DNA from 2 places in the Paenibacillus sp. AD87 genome. Region 2 is predicted to be linked to the other one. Evidence: a T-box and tRNA genes for the amino acid it is inferred to sense, from the RefSeq annotation. Region 2 holds a T-box; the other holds one or more tRNA genes.
The links. A T-box is a leader RNA that pairs with one kind of tRNA and senses whether it is charged. The one in region 2 lies ahead of gpAD87_RS01410 (valine--tRNA ligase), so its partner is inferred to be a tRNA-Val.

Region 1 (15,237 bases), 730 kb from region 2:
AAGCTGAGGAAACATTCCCGGTTGGTGTTACTCCAGAAACGATTGTCTGGTAACTGAAGATTTTCAAAAGATAGTTTTGCGTTGATATATAAAACCACCCTTTTCACTTAAAAAGTGAGGAGAGTGGTTTTGGTATTCACATGATGAATAACACAAGTTATACGCATGGATGTGAGGCTTAACAACTACTACTTCAGGCTATTACTTCAAGCCCTATCATTTAGCAGACAATTCTTCTTCCGTGACCCATTTATGATTCTTCACCGGATCTCCGCCTGTAGTTGGGGTATAATCAACCATATATACCGTCGTTTGCTCAGCGGAGTCAATCGTTGCCTTAGCCCCTTTCATTCCTGGCATGTGGTCAGCGTTCAGCACAACCTCTGCTCCTGCTGCATACGGTTGATCCGTATGGTCCTGAATTTCCTCTTGGATGACCCATTTATGATATTTCACAGTGTCTCCCCCTGTGGTTGGTGTATACGAGACTGTATACGCTGTTGTCTCATAGGCTCCCACAATTGTTGCTTCTGCACCCTTCATTCCAGCCATATGGTCCGTACTCAACACGACATGGCTGCCCACTGGATATGTAGGATTTTTCTTTTCCTGAATTCCTTCTGGTAATTCTCCCGACTCAGAGTGGTGCATCTCTCCTGTGCTCGCTGTGTGACTGTCACTACTGCTATTATCCTGCTCAGCATTCTTGCCACATCCACTTAACATCAGACTGCCCGTGATCACCGTAGTCAGCAATATCATTGCATACTTTTTCATGAGTTGCACTCCTTTAAACTTTCGATTTCTACACTTATAATATACCCCATACGGGTATATTTCAATCGTAATTGATTTCTTTATCTATTATTGGTTATCGCTGCAGAATTAAAGAGCATATCAAAAAAACCTCCGATTTCTCGGAGGCCTTCAGTTTTTAGAAAATATTTTAGATACATGCTTCAGACTTCAACATGAAGTCCAAAGCTAAACCGTTCAATTGACTTTTCTCAATGATTAGGCTAGTCCCACGGTAACATTGACGTTCCCTTTGATTCCTTTGGAATATGGGCAGTAGTCATGCGCAAGTTTGACAAATTTCTGTGCTGTCTCCTCATCCAGACCCTCAATTTTAACTTCAAGTTCCACTTCCAGTTTCACACCATTATCCGTAGGGTCCGTCACAAGCATAACCGTAGCCGATACAGTGCTTCTCTCAATTTCAACTTTGTGTTTCTTCAACTGAAACTCCAGCGCTGAATTAAAGCAAGCACTGTAGCCTGCTGCAAACAATTGCTCTGGATTCGTAGCTGTCGTCACTTTGCCTCCCAGTTCAGGCGGGGCAGCGACATCAAGCATAAATACGTTATCTGGCGATTGCACAATCCCTTGACGTCCACCTGTATTGATAACTGTAGTTTCATATAATGTTTTCACGAGTATTGGCTCCTCTGTAATTTAGATTTTATTTTGTAAAGATGATGTCTCTTTTGTTTTGTTAACAATTAGATTGTACACAATTTAATTGTGTTTGTAAATCATTATTATAAAATTAAAAACAACCATTCCCTCTTGTAAAAGCAGGAAATGGTTGCTCCGTAATTGATAAATATCTATCACTGATCCAAAAGTTGAATCTACCTAATATAGTATAGCTTTTACATTTTCTTCTCAAAGCCCTCCATCGGTGCAAGTGAATTCTGGTAGTCAGTCCCTTCCTGACTGTCGGTAGTAAAGTGCATGACCTCCCGAAACGAACCTTCCAGATAAGTCTGCATCGCCAATGGAATGCGCAACTCATCCATATCCGACGGGGATATTTGGTAACGAATGCTGCCAAGGTCACCTGCTTTCACCTTCTGTACCCATTTTGGCTCACGAATCAATCCCCGTCCGAGTGCAGCCAAAGTTGCCCCGGCGTTGATGACCTCTTCCGCGTCTTCCGGCCACTCAATCGATCCGATGCCAATCAGAGGTTTTTTGTGATCCAAAACCCGGACGAATTTAGTCAAGATTGGCTCTTTATCATGTGGGTGGTTTAAAGATGTTCGTTTGTAACTTCCCATCGACAGATGAATGTAATCAACCCGAGTGTCTGTCAGCGCCTGGGCAAACGCTAAGGAGTCTTCGAGCTGAATGCCCGGCATATGAATTTCTTCCGGTGAAATCCGGTAACCGAGGATAAAGGGTTTATCCGCATGGGCATCGATCACCGATGCAACCTCCTGAATGACTGCCAGCGGAAATCGCATACGATTTTCAAAACTGCCACCCCACTGATCGGACCGTTGATTGGAATTGACGGAGAAAAATTGCTGCAATAGATATGTGTTGGCCCCGTGAAGCTCTACCCCGTCAAAACCAGATTGAATGGCTCGTAAGGTTGCTCTGCCGAAGTCCTTAATAATGTTTTCGATTTCCTCAGGAGTCAATTCACGCGGCGTCTCCGAGCCGATTGGATGAGCGGCAGCGATTGCACTCGCACTGGTGGGTTGTACACCTCTTAGCGTTTTGGAGTTCGTTTTGCGCCCTGCATGAAAGATTTGCACAATGGCTTTCGTTCCGTCTTTATGAATGGCTCTTGCAATTTTGGACAGTCCTTTGATTGTAGAATCACTTGCGATGGAGAGCTCACCTTCGAAGCCTTTTCCCCCATCGGTTACGTACGCAACACCTGTAATGATCATTCCAGGGCCTCCAGCCCGTTCGGCATAATAATCGACTTCATCATTGGTGATTGAACCGTCGAAGAAACTGGACATCGTTGTCATCGGCGCCATGACCACTCTATTTTTTAGCGTAAAACCATTCGCAAATGTATAAGGCTGCAAGAAATTACGATTACTATTTTCCATATATATTCTCTCCTTTTATTAGGCGTGTTCACCCTTGTCTCTGTTTCATGAGTTATTGTATAGTAGGGTGAAAAAAGAGTATAGTATGCACTTAAAAGGTAGATACTATCTAAAAGGAGAGTGTAATATGGAAACTGCTGAGGAAGTAAACGTTAAACCATTTTCACATGCCATGTCATTGATCGGTGGAAAATGGAAAATGCATATCTTGTTTTGGTTATGGAAAAAAGAAACATTGCGATATGGAGAACTGAAAAGAGCTTTGGATGGAATTACGCATAAAATGCTAAGCTCTCAACTGAAGGAACTAGAAGCCGACCAATTAATCATCCGTACAGAGTACCCACAATTACCGCCAAAAGTAGAATACTCTTTGTCTCGTGAAGGATTAACACTGATGCCTGTGCTGGAGATTCTCTGCGATTGGGGTAGACAGAATCTTGCTGATTTGCAGAAGAATTAGTCAAACTGCTGCAAGCTTTATGTATATTTCCAGTAGAATACTACAAGTGGAGCAGTACGTGAACTGAATTAATTTTTTGGAATTTTAAAGTGCTCTCAATCATTATGGAGAGCATCTTTTGGGGAGTAGTGTAGTTAAGTTTTAATCTTCTGAACTCTCAAGTAGAAATTTTCCGATAATATTCTCGTTGCTATCGTACAAGTTTATATACTTATCGACTTTTGGTTCATTCATACTCTGAATTGCTTCTTCGGGAGTTTGTGGCAAATCTTGATTCATATCTGAAGTCTTGATGTAACCTTCAGTTCCGTCTACACCTATAGCCTTAACTAGATCTAATACTGTTTCACCATGATAAATAAATGAACCATATGTTTCACCTTTATCATTGATTTTTATTTCCATTTGATCTTCAGAAGGACTAGTATCAGCAGATGCAGCTCCCCAGCCATAGACACCTATTCCAATCCCTAAAGCAAAAGTCACTCCAACTGTAATTAATTTTAGTGATTTCGTTCTCATAAGAATATCCTCCTAAAGTTGAATGATTAGTGTTGTTTTATTCAAGTTATTTTTGATCTGCTTGAAAATGCACCCTGATCTTTACTTGTGAAAGTACTCAAAACTTTGTTTGTAATTTTAATTTCCCTATATATAAATGAACACTTACAATCAGGGAATGTTACACATTGAGAAAACTTTTTATTTATAATCAAAACGCCGGTAGTTCTGCAATTGTTCATTTTAATTCTGCCGGTGCTGGATCGCTGCATCATAAGCAGTTATTTTCTCATTATGGAGGCTTTTGACGGCAAATAGTCGATTTATAATTATTTCTGCCAAGTGATTAAATACTTTTGGCTGCTGTTGGAACATTCCAATAATTAAATTTCACGGAATACGACATACGCATGCAAAAGAAACAGCTGAAAAGTTAAACACTGTTCTTTTCGGTTAACGTAAAAAATACCAACTCACAGTTAATGTGACGTTGGCATTTTTTTAACGATAATCAATAACAGAACTTGTAGAAAGCAATTTAATTAATGAGATACTTAGCAAAATAACATGATCTTGACCAAAAATTGACCATTTCTCTTTAATGAACACAAAATTATAGTGTAGTTTCTTCTATAAGGAAAAGAAGCCTTTCTCTGCAAGGCTTCTCGCGTATGATCTGTAGTGGGCTCGAACCACTGACCCCTACCCTGTCAAGATAGTGCTCTCCCAGCTGAGCTAACAGATCATGATATCTAATTGTTTTCCAATCAAGTAACAGTATCATACCAAGTAACCGTGTTCATTGTCAATCGTTATATTGGTAATATTTTATTTGAATTGGTGCACAATAAAGGAATGATTACCATTTTGATGACGAGGTGACTTCCATATGAGGAACATGAAAGAACGTAAGCTGCGTTTATTTATCATAGCCAAAAACGTAGCCTGTTTGATTGCGCTTGTTGCATTAATATACGTTTCTGTCGGTTGTAGTTTGGAACGGGATGAACATACAGTACAATTCCAACAGTTAAAAGAGCCCCATGAGGTGAATGATGATCTGCCCGTTTGGCTGGATGTGTATTCCAAGTCTGTTGTGCATGACGTTTACTCCCCACAAGGCAATGTTGAAGTCTTACCCTGAGGAACATCAAATTGCATTTCACTCGTCTTCGTCCCACTTTTTGGAGTACGCCTTCTTAGTCACATAATACAACAAAGCAATCATTCCTGCCGCCATCAGAAGGGTGATTGCCATCACTCCTGCCATACCCATGGTGCGCCCCTCCTCTCCCAGTATGTTCCAGTCTTAACTATACAGGAAAAGCATTTTTTTGTATAATTCAGTCTGATAGCGTAGAGCAGAAAGAAGGTATGGAATTGGCAGCTGAGATTAGTTATGTAACGACTGAAGAACAACTCCAGGAAGCATTGGATATTCGCAATCATGTTTTTGTAATCGAGCAGCAGGTGCCTGCTGACATTGAGATCGATCAATATGATATCATCAGTCCTGATGTGCATCACGTATTGTTGAGTAAAGATGGACAGGCTGTAGCCACAGGGCGTCTGATCTATTACACCAAGGATACCGCCAAAATGCAGCGTATCGCTGTACTCAAATCTCATCGTTCGTTCGGTTACGGACGTGTGCTTCTGTTAGCCATGGAAGAACGAGCACGCGAATTGGGATTGGCCTACTCTGTTTTGGACGCACAATGCCAGGCGCAGAAGTTCTATGAGAAGCTCGGATATGAAGTGATCTCGGAAGAGCCTTTTTATGATGCAGATATTCTGCACGTTCGTATGCAAAAGAGCCTGTAAATAACCTCTGCGTGCGATATGAAGCTATGTTGTGCATACTTTTTTTTGATCCGGACAGGCTAAAGAGGTAACCAGATTCCTATTTGGTCAGATAAGGAGAGTGTGACATCATGGATCAAACGACACGCGAAAGCTTCACAGCAGTACAAAAAAATGGTGACGGCGATCTGACGGCGTTTCAAACTTCATCCGGACGTGTGCTGGATTACCAACAAGCACTGGCAGAAGTAAAAGCAGGATCAATTGCAGGTGTGAACGTCTTTAAAGGCAAAGACGGCGAAATGTACATTCGCGGTGACGCAGACGGCGACCCAACCAATAACCTTGATCAACTTCCTATCTTCTAATAGATGTATGCTGATTAACATGGCGCCAATCCGGCATTCCGGGTTGGCGTTTTTTACGTTTTAATATTCGGTAAAATATTTCACGGCATCGCCAGCAGGCTGGCTTTTGCGAATGGGCTGTGATTCCTGCTCCCATGCTTGCAGAATTAGTATGCCTTCCAGCGTAGACTTGTTCTCCCACACAATATGCTGCCTGCGCTCAAGCTCCAGCAGTGACTCATGAATGAACGCCTTGGTTCTGCCCGTCTTATTCTCCAGCTCATCCATTCGTGGTACTCGGCGACGCTGCCCCGCATAATTAACAATAATACGCAAAATTTTGCGTTCAAAATCATTCAGCATATTTCTTCCTTCCCTTCCTTATGGAGTACGGGACGCCATGCCAGAATACCTTGTTCAAGAAATGTTCGGGGTGCCCCCTCTTTCCCTGCGGATGCTCTAATCTTACCTTCCCGTACACTGTTGATTCGAATCTGCCGCTGTGTAATATGCCCTGCACGATCCATGTAGACGAGCTCCACCATCTGACCAATATATTTCCCTAGCATAATCATCCCTCCAATAAGAACATGTGTTTGTTTTATTATTATATGCGAACATAAGTTCTTTATTCAACAACTAAAAAAAGGATTTTTTTGAAATAAAAAAACCAGACTCACTCCCTCTCATAGGGAAGTCTGGTTCCTATCCTGCCTTGCTATGCAGTGCATGTTCAGTTCAACGTCGATCCGATTCCGTGAATTGTACTTTTTTCAGCTGCTGGGTAGACGGATTAAAATCAACATTCACAAATACAGCAAATTGTTTACCGTCTTTGTTACGTACCCATAACTTGAACTGTTCACGGGATTGGTCTGCTGTTAGTGAGGTGCGACCGATGTGTTTGTAATCCAAAATATCCACGTTGTACTTGGTTTGCGTTTCTTTCACTGCAATGATTCCCCATTTCGCATAATCCGGAATTGCAGTTGCTGAACTTGTTGCTAGTCCACTTAAACTTAGTATCACCGTCATCAGGGCTACGATGAGCATTCTCATATCATTCACTCCTCGGGACAATGTTTACGTTAGCCTGCCCTGTAGAAGTTTATTTTACACCAGTAGACGAAGGATAAACGTAATCGGTTGCTGGAGCGATTGAATCGTACTGATCGCCATCTTATACCGTTCGATTGGTGATTTGAAGCTTATCCCCCAGTCACCCTCCAATAAAAGATTACGCGGTGGTGGATCTTCCGGCTTTTCCAAACCGTACTTTTCTATAAGCTCATCTTTTCTTTATTGATCCAACTCACTCGGATAATCTGCATATGCTGCCGTAACATCGCTACATCCAAAAACGACAAGCAGCAGGATACCCCATCCTACCATAATCCAACTTTTGCGCACTCTCAGTTTCTCCTTCATTTAAATCAGATAATAACAACCATACTTAACTTCATTCGTCCTGATTGTACATAAATAACACGGGATTGGAAATAACAAATGTAGACTTAACTACATACGCCTTAAGCCTCAATTGCAAAATTATGGGTTTAGCGTATTCGATAAACGTGTAATAGGCCATGACAACATCACTTCATTATTCTGAGCAATCATTTCGAGGAGGTTACACCGAATGTTCAAACGTATGGATGAAATCGCAATTGAAATCCCTAATGTCGAGAGACCGGACCCGAATGCAGCGGCAGCGATACAAGAATTGCTGGGTGGTAAATTCGGAGAGATGTCAACGTTGAACAACTACCTCTATCAATCCTTTAATTTTCGCTCCAAAGAAAAATTGAAACCCTTCTACGATCTGGTGATGAGTATCACCGCCGAAGAATTGGGTCATGTAGAGCTTGTGTCTCATGGCATTAACAAATGCCTCAGAGGTTCCACTGATTACAAAGAGCCTGACGATACACCACTTGGTTCCGTGAAGGATGCGCGTCTGTCCTATCATTTCCTGGCTGGCGCACAGGGAGCAATGCCTTTCGACTCCATGGGCAATCCATGGACAGGCGCCCATGTTTTTAACAGTGGAAATCTGGTCGAAGATCTGCTGCATAACTTTTTTCTTGAATGCGGAGCACGTACACATAAAATGAAAGTTTATGAAATGACCGATCACCCCGCAGCCCGGGCAGTTGTTGGCTATTTGCTGGTACGCGGCGGTGTGCATGTGGTCGCTTATGCTAAAGCGCTTGAAATTGCAACCGGAGTGAATGTAACCAAATTGGTGCCGATTCCATCCCTGAGCAACAAATCCTTTAACGAGGCTTGGAAATACGAAGAAAAGGGCCTACACACCAAGCTGTATACCTATAGTGATAAAGACTTTACTGCAATCAGTCAGATCTGGAAAGGAACACACCCCGAAGATGGACAACCGCTGGAAGTCATTCAAGGCGTACCTGAAGGGTATCCGATTCCTGAAGCTCCTGCGGTGGAAGAAGAATTCGCACCAGGTATTTCGCAGGAAGACTTCCAGGAAATTGCACGTCGTCTGAAGATGGCGGGAAACATCGCGGATTAAGGTAGCGTTATGTAGTGGATGTATTAGTTATTGTTGAAATGGCATGAAAATGGATTAAGCCCTCAGATCTTGCTGCTTCAGTGGCAGGATCGAGGGCTTTTTTTGATGTGTTAAAACATGGATTTAATGCTGTTGATGAACTTTTGCCCTGTGTTTGGCTCTGTCAGTGTAATGTCCCACATCACTATATTGGTCATCAGATTTGAACCATCGGTTATTACTTTTATGGTCAGTTCTTTAACTCCCTTTAACGGAGTTTGAAAAGAGTCAGGATGGTTCTCCCCGCTGTTCGCCGATACAACCAAAGAATAGATTTCTGTGCCATCGGCAATAAAGTTTATTGTAATAGTCTCATTGCTTGCTGTGCGGACAACATCGTCCGGTATAGCGAAATAACCTTTCATATTTTTGTATTTTCCATTTAAGAGATATGAAAACTCATTCGTATTTTGTTTTTCTCTACTGTACAGATTGATTTGAGGCTCAACATTTGTCTGGCCTACTGTAAAACTGGAGAGTTCTTCATCCCATACTACAGCCCCGTCACTCGAAACAAGTTCATTTAGTGCGACACTTTTTCCGTCAACGTTATCTAAATAATGATTTAAGCCGCCAACAACAGTGATCGTACCTATTGAAAAAATAATTGCTGTCAGGAAAATTTGAATAAATCCTTTTAATGTGTTCCGATGATGCTTTATTATCCGCTGTGCTCCATATCCCACGGCAGCCCCTAAAGTATTAATCAGGATATCGTCTATATCAAACGCACCTAAACGGGAGATCATTTGCACTGTCTCTAACATCGTAATACAGAGAATGAATATGCTGATAAAGCGAATAAACCCACAGCGAAAAAGCAGCGGAATGACCATCCCGAAGGGGATGAATGCTACAAAGTTCCCCATTTCAAAAAACCATATCTTAAAATCCCTCCCCATTGGAAAATGTAAAGGAATTCCTTCAGGGGTTAAGCTGTATCGCCAGCCCTGATCAGGTCTGGCCGAGCTTCTATCAAAGCCCAGGAATAAGAAATACAATGTTAAACAAGTATACAACGATAACAATACAATGATGAATTTTCTTGACTTTCCTTGATACAAAATCAAAATCACACCTTCTTTTTTCAATAAACTTCTACATCATCAAATCATTCCTACACTACAATTTGCAGGACTCACGTTGACTCATGACTCATCACTTCGATCAGCATGTTGGCCCCCAGTCGAAATCCCTGAACAAATGCAGCTTCGCTATGCATACCATCACATTGACCACACAAGTCAAACAACTGTTCTAGCTCACGGAATTCTCCCTCGCTCAATCGATTCTTCCATTGTTCCGTCATAGCCGTAATTTGCCGCCCTAATAATTGGTATTCAGGATGTGTCGGCATCATCGTCTCATCCGGGCGAAGTCGCCCGTTATAAAGTGCTTCCAGAATTGAATTCATGTTCATCCTCCCAGAAATGGATTCGCATCGACTTGAATGAGCGTTCTGCACATGGTAGGATATTTATGCAGTCAGCTCATTCTAAGTGATTGCAGATAGGAAGTAGCGGTGTTCTTCTCGGGACTCACGCTGCTTCCTTTTTTTTATTTTTGGAGTTCGTCGTAAATCTTCTCAATCCCTTTGCGAACGATGTCTGATCGGTTCGTATTCAGCTTCTCAGCCGAAGCATCGAGCTTATTCATAATTTCATCATCGACACGTATCTCGATCGTCTTGCTTTTGGGTTTGTCAGATTTAGGACGCCCCATCTTTTTGGAGGACATCGCTTCACCTCTTTTTTTGTCCTGACATTAATATATTATTGTCAGGACAAAAAGTCAATTCATTTGTAAAACATACGTTCTTTATTTTGTGGCTTCCAAATTAAATACATGTAGATCGTCAGTTCAACTCAAAAAAAATATCACTCATGTTATATGTAGCTATGACTTGTACTTTAAAGTATGGATCTGTTTTTGACAAAAAAACAACCCTGAAAGGCATTAAGCCGTTCAAGGTTGTTAAGGGCTGCTCCTCAATATGAACTTTCCTGAATCACTGAACTGCTTGTTATTGTATTTTATTCAGCAATGGTATTATAACCTCATCCAATTTCTCAAGCATCTCATCCTCCGTAGGATTTTCTAATATTCTTTCTAAATCGCCCTTTAACATAATCAAATATTTAGAAGGCAATCTACTAATTAGTCCCGTCAGCATAAAATATTCCCATGTAGAGTCTCTTATTTTAAATACATTTTGAATATGAGGAATAAGTTCTTCTCCAAATCTTAAAAGTAAATCTTCTACGGATCTGAAAATGGGCCAATTCCCATCCTGCAACCACTCCGTAAGCTCAGGAATGATATCTCGCAACTCTTCATTACCTAATTCACTTAACTTACGCACCGCTTCAAAATCAGACTTGTCGCGGGGAAGCCATTCTCTAACATTCAGACCTATCTCCTCTTTTCATCCAACATTGAAATCCTACATCCTTACTCCTGCTCCCCTACTGGCTCAATGTCTTCTACTTTTACTTCTATTGGATCCTGAATATCCGTCGTTGATATTGCATCTCGCATACGAATGGTCCATATTCCTATATCCTTATCGAAATCAACATTCTCAATTACAGGAATACGTACTTGCTCTCCGTCTGATGAGTACAGTCCACCCCGAATCGCATCTGCCTCACTTAGGTGAGCACCGTCTGGAGTGGCCGGACAGGATACAGCAATCGTTTCCGCTCTGGCCTGACCGGGATAGGGCTGATTTTCCGGGCTGCCATCCGTCCAGATCTCAACATAGGAGCCGATCTGTGGATCAGGCGCATTGGAGAACCATTTTGCCGGATAATACCGACTTTCTCCTTCGTTCGCACCGAAGTCTTCATATGCAGGATCAACCACTAGAATGGAATTGCCTTCGCGGTCAACCACATAACCAGTGAATCCATTATCACTTGGGGGATTCGCTTGAGTTTGCACAGAATTACAATCGATATGTCCTGAACATCCAGTAAGGCATACGATCAGGATTGAGAGCGATATCAGAACTCGACGAAGATGGGACATATGTAAATCCCCCTTTATTAACACCTATTTCTACCTTCAACATTCAATATATGCTGATTGTTGCATGCAAACATACGTTTATCATAATCATGCGGGCAACAAAATCACTTCTTCCCGTATTGCTTGTACCAGTACCTCCCCCAGATCACTAATGCCACGCATAACAAGAGGGCACAGTATGCCCAGGTAAAAAACAAAGCCAGTCCCAATCCAATGTTGGCATCCAGCCGCTCTACACCCCACTCTGTATACATCGCAAAGCCCAAAGGTACAGTCCCCACAACAAATAATCCGATCAATAATCCTCCCCAACGTCTGAAGACGGACTTGGCTCCTTCCTTCGAATTCTTTCTAATACCCTGCACCAAGATGACCAGAATCAAAATCAATATCAGCCAAGTCATGAGAATTTCCAGCATAATGTTCATAACGTTCGCCTCCTCCATTTAGAATCGTTTTATTTTTGTACAAAGGTTTTCCACCTGTTTGTCCATTGTACTGCCAACCCGCTTTCGATAAACTGATCACATTCGAACTAAATTGATAATGATTATCATTATCTAATAAGTAACCTATGCGGGAGGAACCATAACGATGAAAGCAACACGCAAGCTCGGTACCCTTATACTCATGATTACCCTGATTGGTGCACTGCTATCTGCCTGTGGCAGCAAAGCAGAACCATCCACTACGACCGCTGAAGCAGAATCAGGTGAATCCACCACCTCAACTCAAGCGCAGTCCGAACAAAGTGAAACCAAGAGTTACACCGACTCCCTAGGCCACACGGTAGAGATTCCGGTCAACGCGAAACGTATTATTTTCACAGGCAGTGATCTGGGAGATTTGCTTGCCCTGGATGTTAAACCAGTAGGTGCAGCCCTAGGCATCATTGGTGATCAGATCGCTTATCCCGAATTGCTGGATGGGATTGAAGATGTAGGCGACTTGCAAGGCGATCTGGAGAAAATCACTTCACTAAGTCCTGATCTGATCCTGCTGGATGCTGGCGGCAGTTATTATGAAGAGAACCAATATACTTTGTTGTCGAAGATTGCTCCGACAGTAACCTATGACCGTCTATCAACCAATGAACGTGTGAAAGTCTTCGGTGACATTCTAGGGAAAGAGCAAGCAGCCGAGGAATGGATCAAAACCTATGCAGAGCAATCCGAGCAAGTACGAAATCAGCTTGATTTGCCCACAGGTGTAACCGCATCCGTCTTTCTCCAGCTTGGCAAAGATATGTACGTGATGGGCAACAGCGCACTTGCCGAAACTGTGTATGATACATTGCAATTCACCCCTGCTCCCAAAGTTAAAGAATCCTTGATTGATAAAAATGAACGTTTTGCCAACATCTCCAGCGAGCTGCTGCCGGAATGTGCAGGTGAATACTTGTTTGTCCTCACGGATCTATCAGAGGAAGAGCGAAATAACAGTGACTCCATCATGACGACCGACATCTGGAAGTCCATCCCGGCTGTTAAAAACAATAAAGTCTACTATTTTAATACCAAGTGGAACTTTGATGATCCGATTACCAAAGAACGACTGATGGACGAACTGCCTTCCATACTAGGAAAATAACACATCAATTCACGAAGCGTTAGGATCTTCAGGATAAACCATTTTGCTAGAGAAGCATTATCTGTAGGGCTACTGCCCTCCACTCATGACCGGTGCAGTTCCTGACACACAGGAGCCTCCGGTTATTTGCCATTGAAAAAAAGCGCTCCTTTATATACAATCAACTATAATTGATAACTATTCTCAATAAATATGCTATGAAAAGAGGATTCCGTGTTGAGACAACTTACCCAGAATACTCCGGATCTTCTGTCCTTATCCTATGCCAACTCGCAATCCCATTTGCTCAGCAAACTGCTGACACCGAGCATCTCCTCCGTTCTTAAAAAGCATTCCCTGCTCTCGTTTACTTCGGGAAAAGGAACTTTATATGTACAGGACATCCCTGTACCCGTCAAAAAAGGAAACACCATGCTCCTGCATCCCCAGAGTCAGATTCAATTAACCGGTGATGGACAGTTAGACGGAATCTATATCTCTTTTGACGTGTTTGCCAGAGGTAGTAAAGAACCAGCATCTGCCCTGGACCGTCTTTTTCCTTACGGACAGCCTATACCTATTCGTCCGTTCTCTCAATATGTTCATTTGCTTGAACAACATGTTGGATTTGGGGAAAACGCATCAGATGAGATGCAACAGTTCAGACAACAGATTATTTTACAGGAAATGATCGTACTTCTGCTGGAAAATGCTCGAACCGTTCGCAAAAGTACTCATCCGGATGAATCGGTGCGCGCCACCATTCAATACATTGGGAAGCATTACACAGAATCACTTACAGTTGAACAGCTTGCAACTCAGGCCAGTATGGGACGCTCACAATATAGTTCACGAGTCCAGAGCATAACGGGGTATAAGCCGCTGGACTATATTACCCGGTTACGAATCGAACAAGCCAAGACCCTGCTGATGCGCACAGATGATCCTTTACGTGAGATCGCTCGCAGCGTAGGTTTCAGCGATGAGTACTATTTCAATCGGCGATTCAGCCAGATGACGGGATTTTCACCCAAACAATATGTTCGTCAGCATCGAAGCGACAGGAATTTCTCATCCACATGGAACGTATCCCGAACTTCACCTGACTCTCGCTGGGAAAACATATGGTCTGCTTCTTCCGTACAGGCACCATCCGACTCAGAGAATGCACCTAATGAACCTGTTCCATCCTTTCCATCGATTCTACCCGTTGCTGTTAACCCTGTGCAGTCTAAACGGACAACACACTCTCCCAAAATTGTCACGATGGGCAGTATGGTCGGACACATGCTGACACTGGGCATTCGGCCCGTTGGCGCAGAACTCACCATTATCAGGCATCAAGTCGTATACCGGAACCAACTGCAGCACATTGAAGATGTGGGTGTAATCAACAATACTTCTGCTATCGCAGGTCTGGCACCTGACCTTATTGTCTATGAGCACCGTTCGGACGCGATGAGAGAATTGCTTGAGCAGGTGGCGCCCACACTGACCATCAATCCGGCAAGCAATACCGCCGAGCAACTGCGCAGTATTGCCAAACATGTGGGTGAAGAACAGAAAGCGGAACAGTGGATTGCCCACTATGAAGAAAAACACGAACATATGTGGAGACGCCTGGGCGGAAGTACAGGCACGGGAGAAACAGCAAGCGTGCTGCTTGAGCTGGATGGAGAGTGGTATGTGATGGGGGTTCAGGGGTTCCCACTGACACTCTATCATCCCCTTGGGTTCAGCCCTCCCGATACCGTGGCTTCCCTGATGAAGAACGATGTTCGTTTTCTCAAAATTCAGAAGCATGAAGTGGCCGACTATGCAGGTGACCGCCTGTTCGTATTAACCTCCAGCAACCGTCGTCATGACGCCCATCTGCGACAACTTCTCAATCAGACCAGCTGGGACGAGCTACCCGCCTCTGTTCGTGCACACACGTATACCACTAATGCCAAATGGAACTTCGATGACCCGATCACAAGAGATCGTTTGCTCAAAGTCATGCCACGTATTTTAAACCATCCGCTGACTTAGTTTGCGTGATTCACTTCTCTTGCCATCTGGCACAACGTGATATTAAAAAGTAGAAAAGAC
Region 2 (15,237 bases):
CATCCATGGCTATTTGTTTTATATGGGATTTTCATGAATCTTTATCATTAAAACAAGTATTTAACGCATAACGGTGAAGATTGGTGAGACACTACAATAAATGACAATGCATAAGATGATTTACATGGGGATTTCATAAACATTTCATAAAAATGGCCCGGTCATAGTATGGATGTGTGATATAATTAACCATGTCAATCATAAATGGATGAACATATGTAGAAAACACTTTGATTGGAAATTTATTAGGCAGGTGAACTTGCAATGCACATCGTTGTCGTTGGTTTGAATTATCGCACGGCGCCTGTAGAGGTTAGGGAACGATTCACATTTGCAGAAAAGGACTTGTCTGAAGCGCTGCAGCAGCTCAAGCTGACCAAGAGTGTATTGGAAGGTGTAATCGTAGCCACATGTAACCGTACCGAGTTGTATGTTGTGGTAGACCGTCTTCACATGTGTGGTTATTTTATTCGGACGTTCATGGAACAATGGTTTAATGTTCCGCGGGAAGAATTTACGCAACACTTATATATATATGAAGATGATCAAGCCATGCGTCATTTGTTCCGTGTCATTTGTGGCCTGGACTCGATGGTTATTGGCGAGACTCAGATTCTTGGACAGGTGAAACAGGCTTTTTTCAAAGCACAGGAAGAGAAAGCTACTGGGACCTGGTTTAACATGCTGTTCAAACAGGCTGTTACATTGGGCAAACGGGCACATTCAGAGACTTCGATCGGAGAGAGTGCGGTATCTGTAAGTTATGCTGCTGTAGAACTAGGCAAGCGTATCTTTGGTATGTTCACGGATAAGAAGGTGCTGATTCTGGGTGCCGGCAAAATGAGTGAACTTACAGTAAAACATCTGTATACCAATGGAGCCTCCGAAGTCATTGTGGCGAATCGGACACTTGCGCGAGCTGAGGAATTGGCAGCGAAGTTTCGGGGGACCCCTTGTACGATGGAACAGGCACTAGAGCGACTGAACGAGGTTGATATTGTCATCAGTTCGACGGGGGCCGAAAGATATGTACTGGATGCCACTGTGGTTCGAGAGAGCATGAAGCGTCGTCAATCGCGTCCACTGTTCTTGATTGATATTGCTGTTCCGCGGGATATCGATCCTGCGATCGGCGAGTTATCCAATGTATTCCTTTATGATATTGATGATTTGGAAGGAATCGTGGAGAGCAACCTGGAGATGCGTAAGGTGGAAGCTGCCAAGATCGAGAAAATGATTGAACTTGAGATGGAAGATTATTATCAATGGCTCAAAACCTTGGGCGTTCGTCCTGTCATTCGAGCATTGCAGGAGAAAGGTGCTTCCATTCATGAAGAAACGATGGATAGTCTGTTTAATAAATTGCCTGAACTGGATGAACATCAGCGTAAAGTTATCCGCCGTCTGACGAAAAGCATCGTGAATCAAATGACGACAGATCCGATTAACCGGATTAAGGAAATGGCTGGTACCAAGCATGGTGATGAAGCGCTGCGCATGTTTACTCAGATCTTTGCTCTGGAGGATGCAGTAGAGGTGGCCGCTGAGAAAGTAAATCAGAGCGATGCCACGGCTCTGCGCAAACCGGATGCCGTTCATCTTAACGATTCCCGGCAAGACCCCGTGCCGGCTTATGCTCCGGCAGGCGTATAAGGCGGGTGGGCAGCTTGACCCTAGCTGAACAAATCTATGAAGCTTTAATCTATATGTATGCCCTGAGCCTACTGTTCTATTTCTCGGACTGCATTCGACGCAATGCGGGGGCGAAGCGGACAGGCACAGGGTTTCTTGTTGTTGTATGGGCACTTCAGGTGTTCCATGTCATTTTACGTATGTTAACCGAAGGGCATTTTCCAATCTACACCACGTTTGATTTTTTGTTTATATTTTCATTTAGCATCGTGCTAATGTCTCTAGTGATGACTCGTATCCAACGTTCCGAATTTGTCATTTTGTTGCTGAACGTGGTTGGTTTCTCGGTTACAGTGTTGAACCGGTTGTGGTTTACAGCAGGTGAGATATCTCTGCATAACTGGCAGACAGTGCATGGATTGCTTATTATGCATATCACCTTGGCCAATCTTGGTTTTGCGGCTTTGACGGTGGGTGCTGTATTTGCCATGTTATATCTGTTTTTGCACCGCAAGCTGAAGAATAAGAAATGGAATGATACCGTACGTCGTCTGCCGAGTCTCGAAGTGATCGGCAAATATATGGATGGGGCTACACTGATTGGCACACCTCTCCTTGGTGTTTCTATCATGCTCGCGGTATTGTCCATTGTAGCCGAAACGCGCTGGAGCCTGCTCTTGGATCTCAAGGTTATTGCAACGGGGCTTGCCATAGCGATCTATGTGGGGTACTTCGTCTTTAAGAGAAGAAAACAGTTCTCCACAGTTATTATGGCGAGATGGACGCTGATCGGATACGGCTTTGTCATTATCAGTTTTTTATCCAATGCGTATTCAGCGTTTCATCGTTGGACGGGAGAGTGAAGGGATGGAACGGTACACGCCAATATTTGTAGATATATCAGGGAAATCCTGCTGCGTGGTTGGAGGCGGACGGGTTGCTGAACGTAAAATAAAAGGTTTGCTTCATGCGGAAGCACAAATTAAGGTGATTAGTCCGAAAGTTACGCCAACGTTACAACAATTGCATCATGATTCCCGAATTCAATGGCTGGACCGGTCCTACCGCAATGGAGATTTGCGGGGGGCCTTTCTCGTATATGCAGCAACGGACCATAGTGAAGTAAACACAGCTGTTGTCCAAGAAGCTGAAGATGCGGGTATACTGGTTAATGACGCCATATCTTCTGAGCGAAGTACCTTTATTACACCAAGTGTGGTCAGGCGTGGAAGACTGAGCATTGCGATATCGACCGCTGGAGCAGGGCCTGTGGCCGCAGCGGAAATTCGTGACACATTGGAACAGCAATTCGGAGATGAGTACGAGACATATATTGAATTTTTGTATCAGATGAGGATGGAAGTAAAGGCACGTGTATCTTCACCAGGTGTCAGAGCTAAATTACTCCGTCGTTTAACCGAAATGAATGTACTGGAAAAGATCCGTGCAGGTCAGTTTAAGTGGTGGACCGAAGAACAAATTGGGGACTGGATATCCCATAATCAGGAGGACATGTAGACATGCGGATAATTAAAGTGGGAAGCAGACAAAGCGCACTTGCTTTGACCCAGACAGGCCATGTAATTCAAGATTTACGTGATATTTGTGAACGGGAAGGATTAGCTTTTGATTTTGAAGTACATAAAATTGTTACAAAAGGAGATTTAATTCTCGATGTAACCCTGTCCAAAGTCGGAGGCAAAGGACTGTTTGTCAAAGAGATTGAACAGGCGATGATGGATCGTACGATTGATATGGCTGTTCATAGCATGAAGGATATGCCTTCCGAGTTGCCCGAAGGGTTGACGAACGGTGCTGTTCCGCGCCGTGCGGATCCTCGTGATGCACTAATTTCGAATGGTGGACTCACATTGGATCAATTGCCAGAAGGTGCAAGAGTGGGGACGAGCAGTCTGCGTCGATCCAGTCAATTGAAAGCATACCGTCCAGACTTGCAACTCGAATCGCTTCGTGGCAATATCGATTCCCGTCTGCGCAAGCTGGAGACAGAAGGTTTGGACGCCATTATTTTGGCTGCCGCTGGTCTGTATCGAATGGGCTGGCAGGATCGGATTACGGAATATCTATCAGAAGAAGCTTGTCTTCCCGCAGTAGGTCAGGGTGCGCTTGGCATTGAATGCCGTGAAGACGATGCGGAACTGCTCCATCTGTTGCAGTTGTATAACGATCCGGAAACCGCATTTCCTGTGTTGGCTGAACGTCGCTTCCTTAGTGTATTAAATGGGGGCTGTCAGGTTCCGATTGGAGCTCATGCCGTATGGGTGAAACAGCAAGATGCAGATTCCCCGAATGGACAAAACACGTTACAATTAACAGGTATGGTCGGTACGCCGGACGGTGGACTGATTCTTAAAGAAGCGATGACGGGCAAAGATCCGGTTCGTCTTGGGGAAGAAGTGGCTTGGAGATTGATTGAACGGGGAGCAGAGCAGATACTGGCAGAAGTTAGGGGATGAAGACATGGTGGGGAAGGTCTTTTTGGTTGGTGCAGGTCCAGGGGACGCGAAGCTGATTACGGTAAAAGGCTGGGAATCGATCGGTCGAGCGGATGCTGTTGTTTACGATAGGTTGGCTAGTCCAAGATTACTCAAACAAATGAAGCCCGGCGCGGTTAAGATATATGTGGGTAAACGGCCGGATCGACATACGATGAAGCAGGAAGAAATCAACCAGCTGTTGGTTGATCTCGCACTGGAAGGCAAGGTTGTGGTCCGGCTTAAAGGGGGAGACCCCACGATATTCGGACGCGTAGGTGAAGAGGCTGATCTGCTGCGCAAAAACGACGTTCCTTTTGAAATCGTACCTGGTGTAACCTCAGCAATAAGTGTACCTGCTTACGCTGGAATACCTGTGACCCACCGCGACTATGCTTCCTCTATTTCCATCATTACGGGGCATGAGAGTCCGGACAAGCTTGACCGCAGTATTCATTGGGATAAAGTGACGAATGCAACAGGCACACTGGTATTTATGATGGGCGTCTCCAAAATTGGATATATCAGCGAACAGTTGATTCGACACGGACGCCCGGCGCAAACACCAGTGGCATTGATTCGCTGGGGAACAAGAGCAGAGCAGGATACGATTACAGGTACGCTTGAAGATATTGAAGCAAAAGTCATCGCTGCTAATTTTCAACCACCCGCTGTCATTGTTGTTGGTGAGGTGGTGAACCAGCGTGAACAGTTGAAATGGGCGGAAGCACTGCCGCTGTTTGGCAAACGCATTTTGGTGACGCGAGCACGCAGTCAGGCTAGTGAATTGGTCAACCGGATCGAGGAACTTGGCGGTGAACCTTATGAATTTCCGGTAATTGAGACCGTGATGCCATCAGGGGAGTCGGCACAGGAAAGTGTCAAACAGGCCTTTGGTGCGTTAAATACGTTTGACTGGGTATTTTTCACGAGTGTAAACGGGGTGGAATTCTTCTTCCGTCATTTGCAGCAACAGGGGAAAGATATTCGCTCCATTCATCAAGCGAGAATTGCGGCGGTAGGGCCTTCCACTGGAGAAGCTTTGCGTAAGTATGGCATCGTGGCGGAAGTCATCCAAGGACCATTTCAGGCCGAAGGTATGCTTGAAGCTTTTGAAAGTGAACTGAAGGAAGGGCAGAGGGTTCTTTTACCGCATGGAGATCTCGCACGCTCCTGGTTGCCTGAACAGTTGAGGGAGCGGGGACTTCTGGTCACCGAGGCGATTATCTATGACACCATTCTGGCTGGAGAGGATGACGATGAACTGCTGAAGCTGCTTGAAGAGGGCGGCATTCATGCGATGACCTTCACAAGTTCATCCACCGTCACCAATTTCATGAATATTCTGAAACGGATGGGATTGCAGGACCCCGTGCCTTTATTAAAAAATGTTGAGGTTGCGTGTATTGGGCCTGTTACAGCGAAGACGGCAGAAGCAGCAGGCTTGAAGGTCACAATGATGGCCGAAGAAGCAACCATTGAGAGTCTGATTTCTGTGTTGTCTGAGTGGAAACGAAAGCCTGCTACAGAAGCTGTATTTCCCCGTTAAACCTATAAATTGAACCGCAATCGATAGATGAAGCGTGCTGAATTCGTTACGATACCGGCGCGCTTCGCTTTTTGCTCCACATTACTATTCAGGGAGGTTTCACACGTATGAGTTTTCCAATTGTGCGGCATCGCCGTTTACGTCAATCCACAGGTATTCGCAATATGGTGAGAGAGACCCATTTGACTGTGGATGACTTTATCCAACCCATCTATGTTACTTATGGTGAAAATGTAAAATCCGAAATCAAATCCATGCCGGGCGTATTCCGCTTCTCGCTGGATCGTCTGCAGGAAGAAGTGAAGGAGATTGCCGATCTGGGTATTCCGGCTGTGCTCTTATTCGGTATTCCTGAAACCAAAGACAGTGTTGGTTCGTCTGGATTCGCTGAAGATGGTATTGTACAGGAAGCAACGAAGCTGATTAAGTCCTGGTATCCTGAGCTGCTGGTTGTTGCTGATACCTGTCTGTGCGAATTCACCGATCACGGTCATTGTGGTATGGTGCACACCGTGGAAGTGGACGGTCACATTTGCGGAGATGTTCTCAATGACGAATCATTGGAGCTGCTCGTGAAAACAGCGGTATCCCAGGCTAAAGCTGGAGCGGACATCATTGCACCATCCAACATGATGGATGGATTTGTCCAAGCGATTCGTGCCGGACTGGATGAGAATGGCTTCAGTCACATTCCAATCATGTCCTACTCCGTAAAATATGCTTCGGCATTCTATGGTCCATTCCGCGAAGCTGCGGATTCCACGCCACAATTCGGAGATCGAAAGTCGTATCAGATGGACCCGGCAAACGCGCGTGAAGCATTGCGTGAAGCCGAAACCGATGTGCTCGAAGGCGCGGACATGTTGATGGTGAAACCTTCATTGTCCTATCTGGATGTCATGCGTACGATCAAGGACAATTTTGATCTTCCATTGGTTGCTTACAACGTAAGTGGAGAGTATGCCATGGTGAAGGCAGCGGCGATTCAAGGGTGGATTGATGAGAAGAAAGTGGCCATGGAAATTCTGCTGAGTATGAAACGTGCGGGGGCAGATATGATTATTACGTACTACGGAAAAGACGCTTCACGCTGGTTGGCCGAGAAATAAATTTATTTTAAGGAGGATGTTCATGACTGCACAACAAGGAACTCGTCGCAATGATGAGCGCTCACGCAGCGCATTTGAAGAAGCCAAGCAGTACATACCTGGGGGTGTGAACAGTCCCGTTCGGGCGTTCAAATCGGTGGGGCTTACCCCGATCTATGCAGAGCGCGGAGAAGGCTCCAAAATCTATGATATTGATGGCAATGTTTTTATTGATTATGTGGGATCCTGGGGTCCGCTTATTATGGGACATGCGCATCCTGACGTTGTGGAAGCTTTGCGTGAGACAGCCCTTAAAGGAACAAGCTTTGGTGCGCCAACACTGCTGGAGACCGAGATGGCTAAACTCGTCTGTGAGCGTGTGCCTTCGATCGATATCGTACGAATGGTGAATTCCGGTACGGAAGCAACCATGAGTGCAATTCGGCTGGCACGTGGTGTAACCGGACGCAGTAAAATTTTGAAGTTTGAAGGATCATATCACGGGCATGCCGATAGCTTGCTGATCAAAGCAGGATCTGGTGTAGCAACACTGGGTCTGCCTGACAGCCCTGGTGTTCCTGAAGGTGTGGCTATGAATACGATTACGGTTCCATACAATGACCTGGAGTCAGTGAAGCTTGCTTTTGAACGTTATGGTGAAGAACTGGCTGCCATCATTGTGGAACCTGTTGCAGGTAATATGGGAGTTGTGCCACCCGTTTCAGGTTTCCTTGAAGGCCTGCGCAATTTGACGTCTCAATACGGCAGTCTGCTCATTTTTGACGAAGTCATGACCGGGTTCCGTGTAGGGTTGAACTGTGCACAGGGACGATATGGCGTTACACCTGACCTGACTTGTCTGGGTAAAGTAATCGGTGGCGGGCTTCCGGTGGGCGCTTATGGCGGCAGACGTGATCTGATGGAACAGATTGCTCCGACCGGACCGATCTATCAGGCAGGTACACTGAGCGGTAATCCACTGGCTATGGCAGCAGGTTATACGACACTCAAATTGTTGACACCGGAGGTCTATGATCGTTTGGAGACACTGTCTGCACGCTTGCAGGCTGGGTTTGAGAAGAATGCAGCAGAGACAGGTGTAGCCATAACGATTAACCGTGTTGGTTCGATGGTATGTCCATTCTTCAGTGCTGTTCCAGTTACGAATTATGATATTGCCAAAGAAAGCAATCTGGATCAATTCCGTCGTTACTTTGCGGCGATGATTGATCAGGGTGTGAGTGTTGCACCTTCCCAATACGAAGGCATGTTTGTCTCTGGCGTGCATACGGAGCAGGATATTGACGATACAATCGAGGCAAACCGTAAGGCTCTTCAATCATTATGACCATTAAAAGTTGGAAACGTCGTGGGGAATGGCTTGAGCTAATGCCAGGCAAAGCGGTGACAGGCAGTTCAGACAGGCAAACGGCTGCAGAGCAATGGCTCTTGTCTGAGCTTCAGTTACCAGAGAAAATGTTGCGTCAGCTAAAGACGAACCAAGGCATACAACTCGCAGGGGACCGGCTTCGGCTGGCCCTTTTTGCGTCTCAGCCGATCGATGTTGAACCGCGTTGGGCGAATATCGATGTTCTGTATGAGGATGACTTCTGTCTGGTCGTGCATAAACCGGCCGGAATGAAGCTTCATCCCGATGGGAGCCGGGCGGATCAAGCGATTACGCTGGATCATGCGGTTGCGTCTTATTACGAAATGAATGGGATTCAGGCGAATGTACGCCATGTTCACCGTCTGGACGAGGACACAACTGGACCTGTTTTATATGCCAAAAATGCTTTTGCCCTCGCCAAACTAGATGAAGCGATGCGCCGTAAAGACATTGGACGCCATTACGTCGCCATTGCAGGCGGTCAGATATCCACGGAGCTGAATAGGATTGATGCTCCGATTGGGAAGGACAGGCATCACAAGCAACGCAGGCGTGTCTCTGAAGGTGGGCAGGACGCTGTAACTCACGTGGAGATCGTGGAGGTATGGGATAGGGCGACCCTTGTCCGGCTGACACTGGATACAGGGCGCACACACCAGATTCGCGTGCATTTAAGTTATGCGGGGCATCCCCTCATCGGAGATGAGTTATATGAAGGCAGAAGGGATTCTATTGGTCGACAAGCGCTTCATGGTGAGACACTGAGTTTTGCTCATCCACTGACAGGTGCACGAATTGAAGTGGCAGACCCTTGGCCGCAGGATTTCGAACAACTGGTACAACGGGAAGGCAAGGACCAATAAACTGGGAAGGTTTGCACAAAAGGTGGCATGCTCATCTCATTCAAGGCATATAGATGGGGTAACGAAGGATTTGGACCATGGATCAGTCCCATGAGAAGGATCATGGTGAACATATGCCGAAAGGAGGACGCCACCTTTGTTGAATCAACCTTATGGTTTACGGTTCGATATTTATGAGCGCGTTCATTTGTCAGAGGGAGTTCCTGCAATTGAGGAACTGGAGGAAATTGAGTTATATCCCCGCATTCAGGTGATAGGTCAGGATGATCATGCAACATTGCGGGGCCATCTTTTGCTAACAGGTGCGTATCGGGGAGAGAACGAGATCTCGGAAGAACTCAAACATTTTATTCCGGTGGAGATCACGGTACCCCTGAACCGGGTAAGATCGCTTGAGGATATTTCCATTGAGATCGAAAATTTTGATGTCGATTTGTTATCCAACCGAAGTCTGAACATTACTGGCGTATTGTCGCTTCGCGGTATCGAGGGCTTTCCGGTGGAGGAACCGCAGGTCTGGTCAGCAGATGAGTTTACCGTTGTACATTCGCCCGACCCTCAGCAGGGCGACCGTTCTGCTGAAACAGAGCAGACAGGCAGCTATCCCAATGTGTTTGCTCAGGAGTATCTGCTTCAACGGAGCGAAGAGGAGTTACAGCAGGAACATCTATTTCAAGCTGCTTCCGAACCGTTTCAATCCTGGCAGCAAGGGGATGGGAACGCGGAGCAAAGCAAAATAGCTGAAAACGAAGAGTCCTCGTCCTTGAGGGACAAGGAGGATGAAGCGCAAGCGGATGTGTTGTCCGATACGCCTTCTCCCGTTTCGTCTTTTTTAGCGGAGACAGCCGACAGGTTGGCTTCTTACCCTGAATCTGAGCCTTTGCTTCCTCTGGCTGAAGAGTCGTCTGTCTGGTCCGAGCCTTCCGTCGAGACCTTACATACGAACCTAAGGAATTCGGAGCAGACCGATTCCAAACTGGATCTGCAGCCTTCGGATGAACAGGCAGCGCCGGACGTATGGCATTTTGAATCTGCCCGATCTGAACCAAAGCAGGAGGATCAGACAGTTGCAGATGTTCCGGCAGGTTCGCAGTCAGAGAACTGGCAGGATGTCTTCGCAGCATCTGAACCGGAAATTTCGGAGGAAAACACACCTCCTCTTGAAGCGGTGGAGACGAATGAGCCCGCTGAAAAAGAATCTTTTATCCCTGAACCTGTGGCTGAGACGGAAGACAAGCCGGAGCTTAAGGTTGCTTTTGGCAGCAAGAGAGAATCTGCACCCAAGCAGGAAGAGGGCGTAGGCATCTCCTCCTTGTTATCCTCTGGCAGGGTGACACGGGAGGCGGAGGCTGAACGGGAGCAAGAGGCACTTGCTGGAGTCCAGCAGCAAGAAGCATACCCGCCTGATGATGTAGAGTGGAAGAACCTGTTTCTCGGCACCATTGTCGATCAGACCCCGTTCCGTAAGGTGAAGTTATGCATTGTACAGCGTGAAGAGACGCTCGATACCATTGCAGACCGATATCAGTTAAGTACCCGAGAGCTCCAGTTGTATAATCGTTTGTCCGAACAGGTTGTGGAAGAAGGACAGATTCTATATATCCCTTAACCTGTAGGCTGGTTTAATGACCATTTCGACCCGTGATCCCTTGAGGATGGCGGGTTTTTGCTTTGTCAGCCCTCAACCTGCATTGCAGCGCGCTTTTTCCGCTGTTGTCAGGTTGACTATCGGGCACGGGCAGGGTATGATGTGTTTAGGTTTTTTGAAGAACAACGTGGATCGGGAGTAGTAGACAGTATGACCTTTCAGAGAGCGGGATTGTAGCGCTGGGAAATTCCGTAGGAACCAACTGATCGAAGTCGCCCGGGAGTTGCCTGTTTGAATACAAGGGATGAGTAACTTTAGTATCATTCATTCCTAAGGTAGGATGGGCCGGTCGCAGCCGTTATCTGCTTGAAGTGTCACGTAAGTTCAGAAGGGGTAGTCTACCTTTCTATCTGCGTGAAACAAAGGTGGTACCGCGAAAGCTAACCTTTCGTCCTTTGATGGATGAAAGGTTTTTTTGTTTTTTGGCGATGATGAATAAGTAACGGAGGAATGACACATGTCTGAACAAAAAAATTCAGCTGCAACAGAAATGCCAACCACATATGATCCGAAAGCTGCGGAACAAAAATGGTATTCCACTTGGATGGAAAATGGATATTTCAAGGCAGGCCAGCGTAAAGATGCTGAACCTTATACGATTGTAATTCCACCCCCGAACGTAACCGGAATGCTCCATATCGGGCATGCGCTCGATTTCACACTGCAGGACATTCTGATTCGTACCAAGCGGATGCAGGGCTATGATGCATTGTGGCTGCCGGGTTCTGACCATGCAGGTATTGCTACCCAAACCAAAGTAGAACAGAAATTGCGTGAAGAAGGCCAGACTCGTTATGATCTGGGACGCGAAAAGTTCTTGGAGAAGGTATGGGACTGGAAAGAGCAATACGCAACAACCATTCGCCAGCAATGGGGCAAAATGGGCTTGTCGCTCGATTACTCACGTGAACGTTTTACACTGGACGAAGGTCTATCCCAGGCTGTACGTAAAGTGTTTGTTCAACTGTATGAAAAAGGCCTCATTTATCGAGGCAAACGAATTATTAACTGGGACCCGGTGAACCGAACTGCACTGTCCGACATCGAGGTTGAATATAAAGAAGTTCAGGGTCACTTGTACCATCTGCGTTATCCGCTCAAAGACGGAAGTGGTTATGTCACAGTAGCGACAACTCGCCCGGAAACGATGCTGGGAGACACGGCAGTTGCTGTTCATCCGAAGGATGAACGTTACGCAGACATGATTGGCAAGGTGCTTGTTCTGCCTATTATCGGACGCGAAATTCCGGTTATTGCAGATGAGTACGTAGATAAAGATTTCGGAAGCGGCGCCGTGAAAATAACGCCTGCTCATGATCCGAATGACTTCGAAGTGGGCCTTCGTCATGATCTGCCACAGATTACGGTGATGGATGAGACGGGTACGATGAATGCCGAAGCAGGCAAATATCAGGGACTGGATCGCAGCGACTGCCGTAAGCAGATTGTTGCAGACCTGCAAGAACAGGGTGTATTGATCAACATTGAGGATCATACGCATCAGGTTGGACACAGCGAACGGACAGGAGCTGTTGTTGAGCCGTATTTGTCGACACAGTGGTTTGTTGAGATGAAGCCACTCGCGGAGAAAGCGATTGAGAAGCAACAAAGCGGTGAAGGGGTTCATTTTGTTCCGGATCGTTTTGAGAAAACGTATCTGAACTGGATCGAAAATGTTCGTGACTGGTGTATCTCTCGTCAATTGTGGTGGGGTCATCGTATTCCTGCCTGGTATGACGAGGAGACTGGAGAAATTATTGTATCTGCTGAAGATCCGACAACATTGCCAGAATACGCTGGACGCAAGCTGAGACAGGATGAAGACGTTCTGGATACATGGTTCAGTTCCGCATTATGGCCGTTCTCTACATTAGGCTGGCCGGAAGACACGGAAGATCTGAAACGTTATTACCCGACAAGTGTACTCGTAACAGGGTATGACATTATTTATTTCTGGGTGGCGCGCATGATCTTTACCGCTCTGGAGTTCACGGAAGAGGTTCCGTTCAAGGATGTGTTGATGCACGGTCTTGTTCGTGATGCTGACGGACGCAAGATGTCCAAATCGCTAGGCAACGGTGTTGATCCGTTAGATGTGATTGAGAAATATGGTGCGGATGCAATGCGTTACATGATCTCTACAAGTAGTACTCCGGGTCAGGATCTCCGTTTCCGCTGGGAGCGGGTTGAACAGGCTCGTAACTTTGCCAATAAAATCTGGAATGCATCGCGCTTCGCTCTGATGAATCTGGAAGGGTTCACCTATGAAGATCGTGATATTAGTGGAGACCTTGGAACAGCGGATTACTGGATTTTGCACCGCCTGAACGAAACTTCTCGTGATATTACGCGTCTAATCGAAGCATATGAATTTGGAGAAACAGGCCGTTTGCTGTATAACTTTATTTGGGATGACCTGTGTGACTGGTATATTGAATTTGCGAAGTTGTCCTTCTATGGAGAAGATCCGGTTGCCAAGAAGAAAACACAATCGGTGCTTGCTTATGTGCTGGATCAGACTATGCGCCTGATTCATCCGTTCATGCCGTACATTTCGGAAGAGATCTGGCAGCATCTGCCGCATGAAGGCGAAACGATTACATTAGCTTCCTGGCCTGTGTATGACCCTGCACTGGAGAACCCTGAGGCGGTTGCCGAGATGAACCTGCTTATGGATACCATTCGTGCAGTACGAAACATCCGTGCAGAAGTAAACGTACCAATGAGCAAGAAAATTGAATTGATGGTGAAAGCGAACAACGCAGAGACATCCAGCATCATTGAACGCAACAGCCATTACATCAAACGTTTCTGTAATACGTCCGAGTTCGACAGCGGCTTGGATCTGAGCTCACCGGATAAAGCAATGACTGCAGTCATTACTGGGGCTGAGCTGTATTTGCCGCTGGCGGGTCTTATTGATATTGATCAGGAAGTGGCTCGTCTGGAGAAAGAGTTGCAGAACCTTGAGGGCGAAGTACTCCGTGTGGAGAAAAAGCTGGCGAACGAAGGCTTTGTTGCCAAGGCTCCTGCCAAGGTTATTGAGGAAGAGCGCGCCAAGCAAGCGGATTATTCCGATAAACGGGATAAGGTGATTGCACGAATCAAGGAACTGAAAGGTTAATATATTCGGGTCGGATGGAGAGCTTCTGCGCCATCCGGCCGCTTTTTTCAACCAAACTCAAACCAAAGGTGAATCATATGACGGAACTTAACGGGACAGAAATAGCATCTCCTTTACTTACCTATGACGAGGCCGTGAGCTGGATCAATGGCCTTATTCCTTTTGGCATCCGACCTGGATTGGAACGAATCGAGGGATTGATGTCATTGCTGGGTAATCCTCACCAGCGTCTCAAATTTATTCATGTCGCGGGAACGAACGGCAAAGGTTCGACTTGCGCTTTTTTGACGTCAGTACTTCTTCAGGCGGGATATGATGTTGGAACGTTTACGTCCCCTTATATCACCAAATTCACAAACCGTTTTCAGTACAACGGTGAGGATATCCCGGAAGAAACATTGCTCAAACTCTCAAACCGCCTGTATCCATTGGTTCAAGAGATGGCTTCAACTCCCCTTGGATCACCTACGATGTTTGAGGTATCTACAGCAATCGCCCTTCTGTATTATGCGGAAGAGTGCTACCCTGACATTGTGGTATGGGAGACAGGGCTCGGGGGAAGGATGGACGTAACGAATATTGTTACACCCGTGGTATCGGTCATTACCAATATCGGTATGGACCATACGGATGTACTGGGAGATACGATTGAGGCGATTGCTGGAGAGAAGGCAGGTATTATTAAGGCGGGGGTACCCGTTGTTACCTGTGCCACGCAGCCAGAGGCTGTGAAGGTGATCCAGGAGACGGCAGAGCGGCTGCGTTCAACCGTGTATCTGGCGGGAGATCGTTTCTCCTATCATAGACTGGACAGTGATGAGAACGGACAATCTTTTCATTTTACAGGACCGTTCCGTGATCTGGACGCTCGTATTCGTATGCAGGGCGTACATCAATGCGACAATGCAGCGGGTGCACTTATGGTACTGGAGTTGCTTCGCCAATACATGGCATTTATGCTGGATGATGAAGATATTGCACTTGGACTGGAACATGCCTTCTGGGCAGGACGGTTCGAGAAAGTGGTTGATCAGCCCCGCATTGTACTGGATGGAGCGCATAATCCAGAGGGGGCCGAATCGCTGGCCAAGAGCATTATCGACGTATATCCTCACAACAAGTTAATTTTGATGATGGGCATGCTGGCGAATAAGCATCACGAAGCGTATTTGCAGCATATACTGCCACTAGTGGATACGCTGATCCTGACCGAGCCAGATTTCCGACGCAAAATGGATGCAGCCGAATTGCTGCAGATCGTCGAACGGGTACGTCCCGCCATTGCGAAACCGGAGCTGGAAATCATCGTCGAGCCCGAATGGGCAAAGGCACTTGATCTATTGAAGTCACGGACGGAAGCGGAAGATCTGGGGGTGGTGTCCGGCACATTGTACCTGATTGCAGATGTGCGGGCAGCCCTTTTGCATCAAACCGATTCTGAAAAAGGT

Region 1: it encodes a tRNA-Val, which carries the amino acid that the T-box ahead of gpAD87_RS01410 (valine--tRNA ligase) is inferred to sense. The anticodon was not compared.

The regions. Positions count from the first base shown of each region.
Region 1 covers NZ_LXQN01000007.1:1,012,179-1,027,415, reverse strand. The annotation lists gene gpAD87_RS04690 (SDR family NAD(P)-dependent oxidoreductase) at 1-53, shown strand, start outside; gene gpAD87_RS04685 (DUF1541 domain-containing protein) at 217-777, opposite strand; gene gpAD87_RS04680 (organic hydroperoxide resistance protein) at 1,015-1,434, opposite strand; gene gpAD87_RS04675 (NADH-dependent flavin oxidoreductase) at 1,656-2,852, opposite strand; gene gpAD87_RS04670 (winged helix-turn-helix transcriptional regulator) at 2,980-3,315, shown strand; gene gpAD87_RS04665 (hypothetical protein) at 3,457-3,837, opposite strand; tRNA gene gpAD87_RS04660 (tRNA-Val) at 4,489-4,561, opposite strand; gene gpAD87_RS04655 (hypothetical protein) at 4,706-4,960, shown strand; gene gpAD87_RS04650 (GNAT family N-acetyltransferase) at 5,197-5,640, shown strand; gene gpAD87_RS04645 (DUF3892 domain-containing protein) at 5,751-5,987, shown strand; gene gpAD87_RS04640 (hypothetical protein) at 6,048-6,329, opposite strand; gene gpAD87_RS04635 (hypothetical protein) at 6,323-6,535, opposite strand; gene gpAD87_RS04630 (DUF3889 domain-containing protein) at 6,705-7,025, opposite strand; gene gpAD87_RS31735 (hypothetical protein) at 7,080-7,235, opposite strand; gene gpAD87_RS04625 (manganese catalase family protein) at 7,606-8,508, shown strand; gene gpAD87_RS04620 (VanZ family protein) at 8,619-9,638, opposite strand; gene gpAD87_RS04615 (DUF6809 family protein) at 9,686-9,961, opposite strand; gene gpAD87_RS04610 (ribbon-helix-helix protein, CopG family) at 10,105-10,284, opposite strand; gene gpAD87_RS04605 (DUF5071 domain-containing protein) at 10,571-10,957, opposite strand; gene gpAD87_RS04600 (DUF3221 domain-containing protein) at 10,999-11,577, opposite strand; gene gpAD87_RS04595 (hypothetical protein) at 11,682-12,005, opposite strand; gene gpAD87_RS04590 (ABC transporter substrate-binding protein) at 12,172-13,167, shown strand; gene gpAD87_RS04585 (AraC family transcriptional regulator) at 13,384-15,177, shown strand.
Region 2 covers NZ_LXQN01000007.1:280,060-295,296, forward strand. The annotation lists gene hemA (glutamyl-tRNA reductase) at 265-1,653, shown strand; gene ccsA (cytochrome c biogenesis protein CcsA) at 1,668-2,495, shown strand; gene gpAD87_RS01375 (precorrin-2 dehydrogenase/sirohydrochlorin ferrochelatase family protein) at 2,458-3,150, shown strand; gene hemC (hydroxymethylbilane synthase) at 3,153-4,109, shown strand; gene cobA (uroporphyrinogen-III C-methyltransferase) at 4,114-5,676, shown strand; gene hemB (porphobilinogen synthase) at 5,784-6,785, shown strand; gene hemL (glutamate-1-semialdehyde 2,1-aminomutase) at 6,808-8,112, shown strand; gene gpAD87_RS01400 (RluA family pseudouridine synthase) at 8,109-9,017, shown strand; gene gpAD87_RS01405 (LysM peptidoglycan-binding domain-containing protein) at 9,154-10,626, shown strand; T-box leader at 10,785-11,064, shown strand; gene gpAD87_RS01410 (valine--tRNA ligase) at 11,123-13,789, shown strand; gene gpAD87_RS01415 (bifunctional folylpolyglutamate synthase/dihydrofolate synthase) at 13,867-15,237, shown strand, end outside.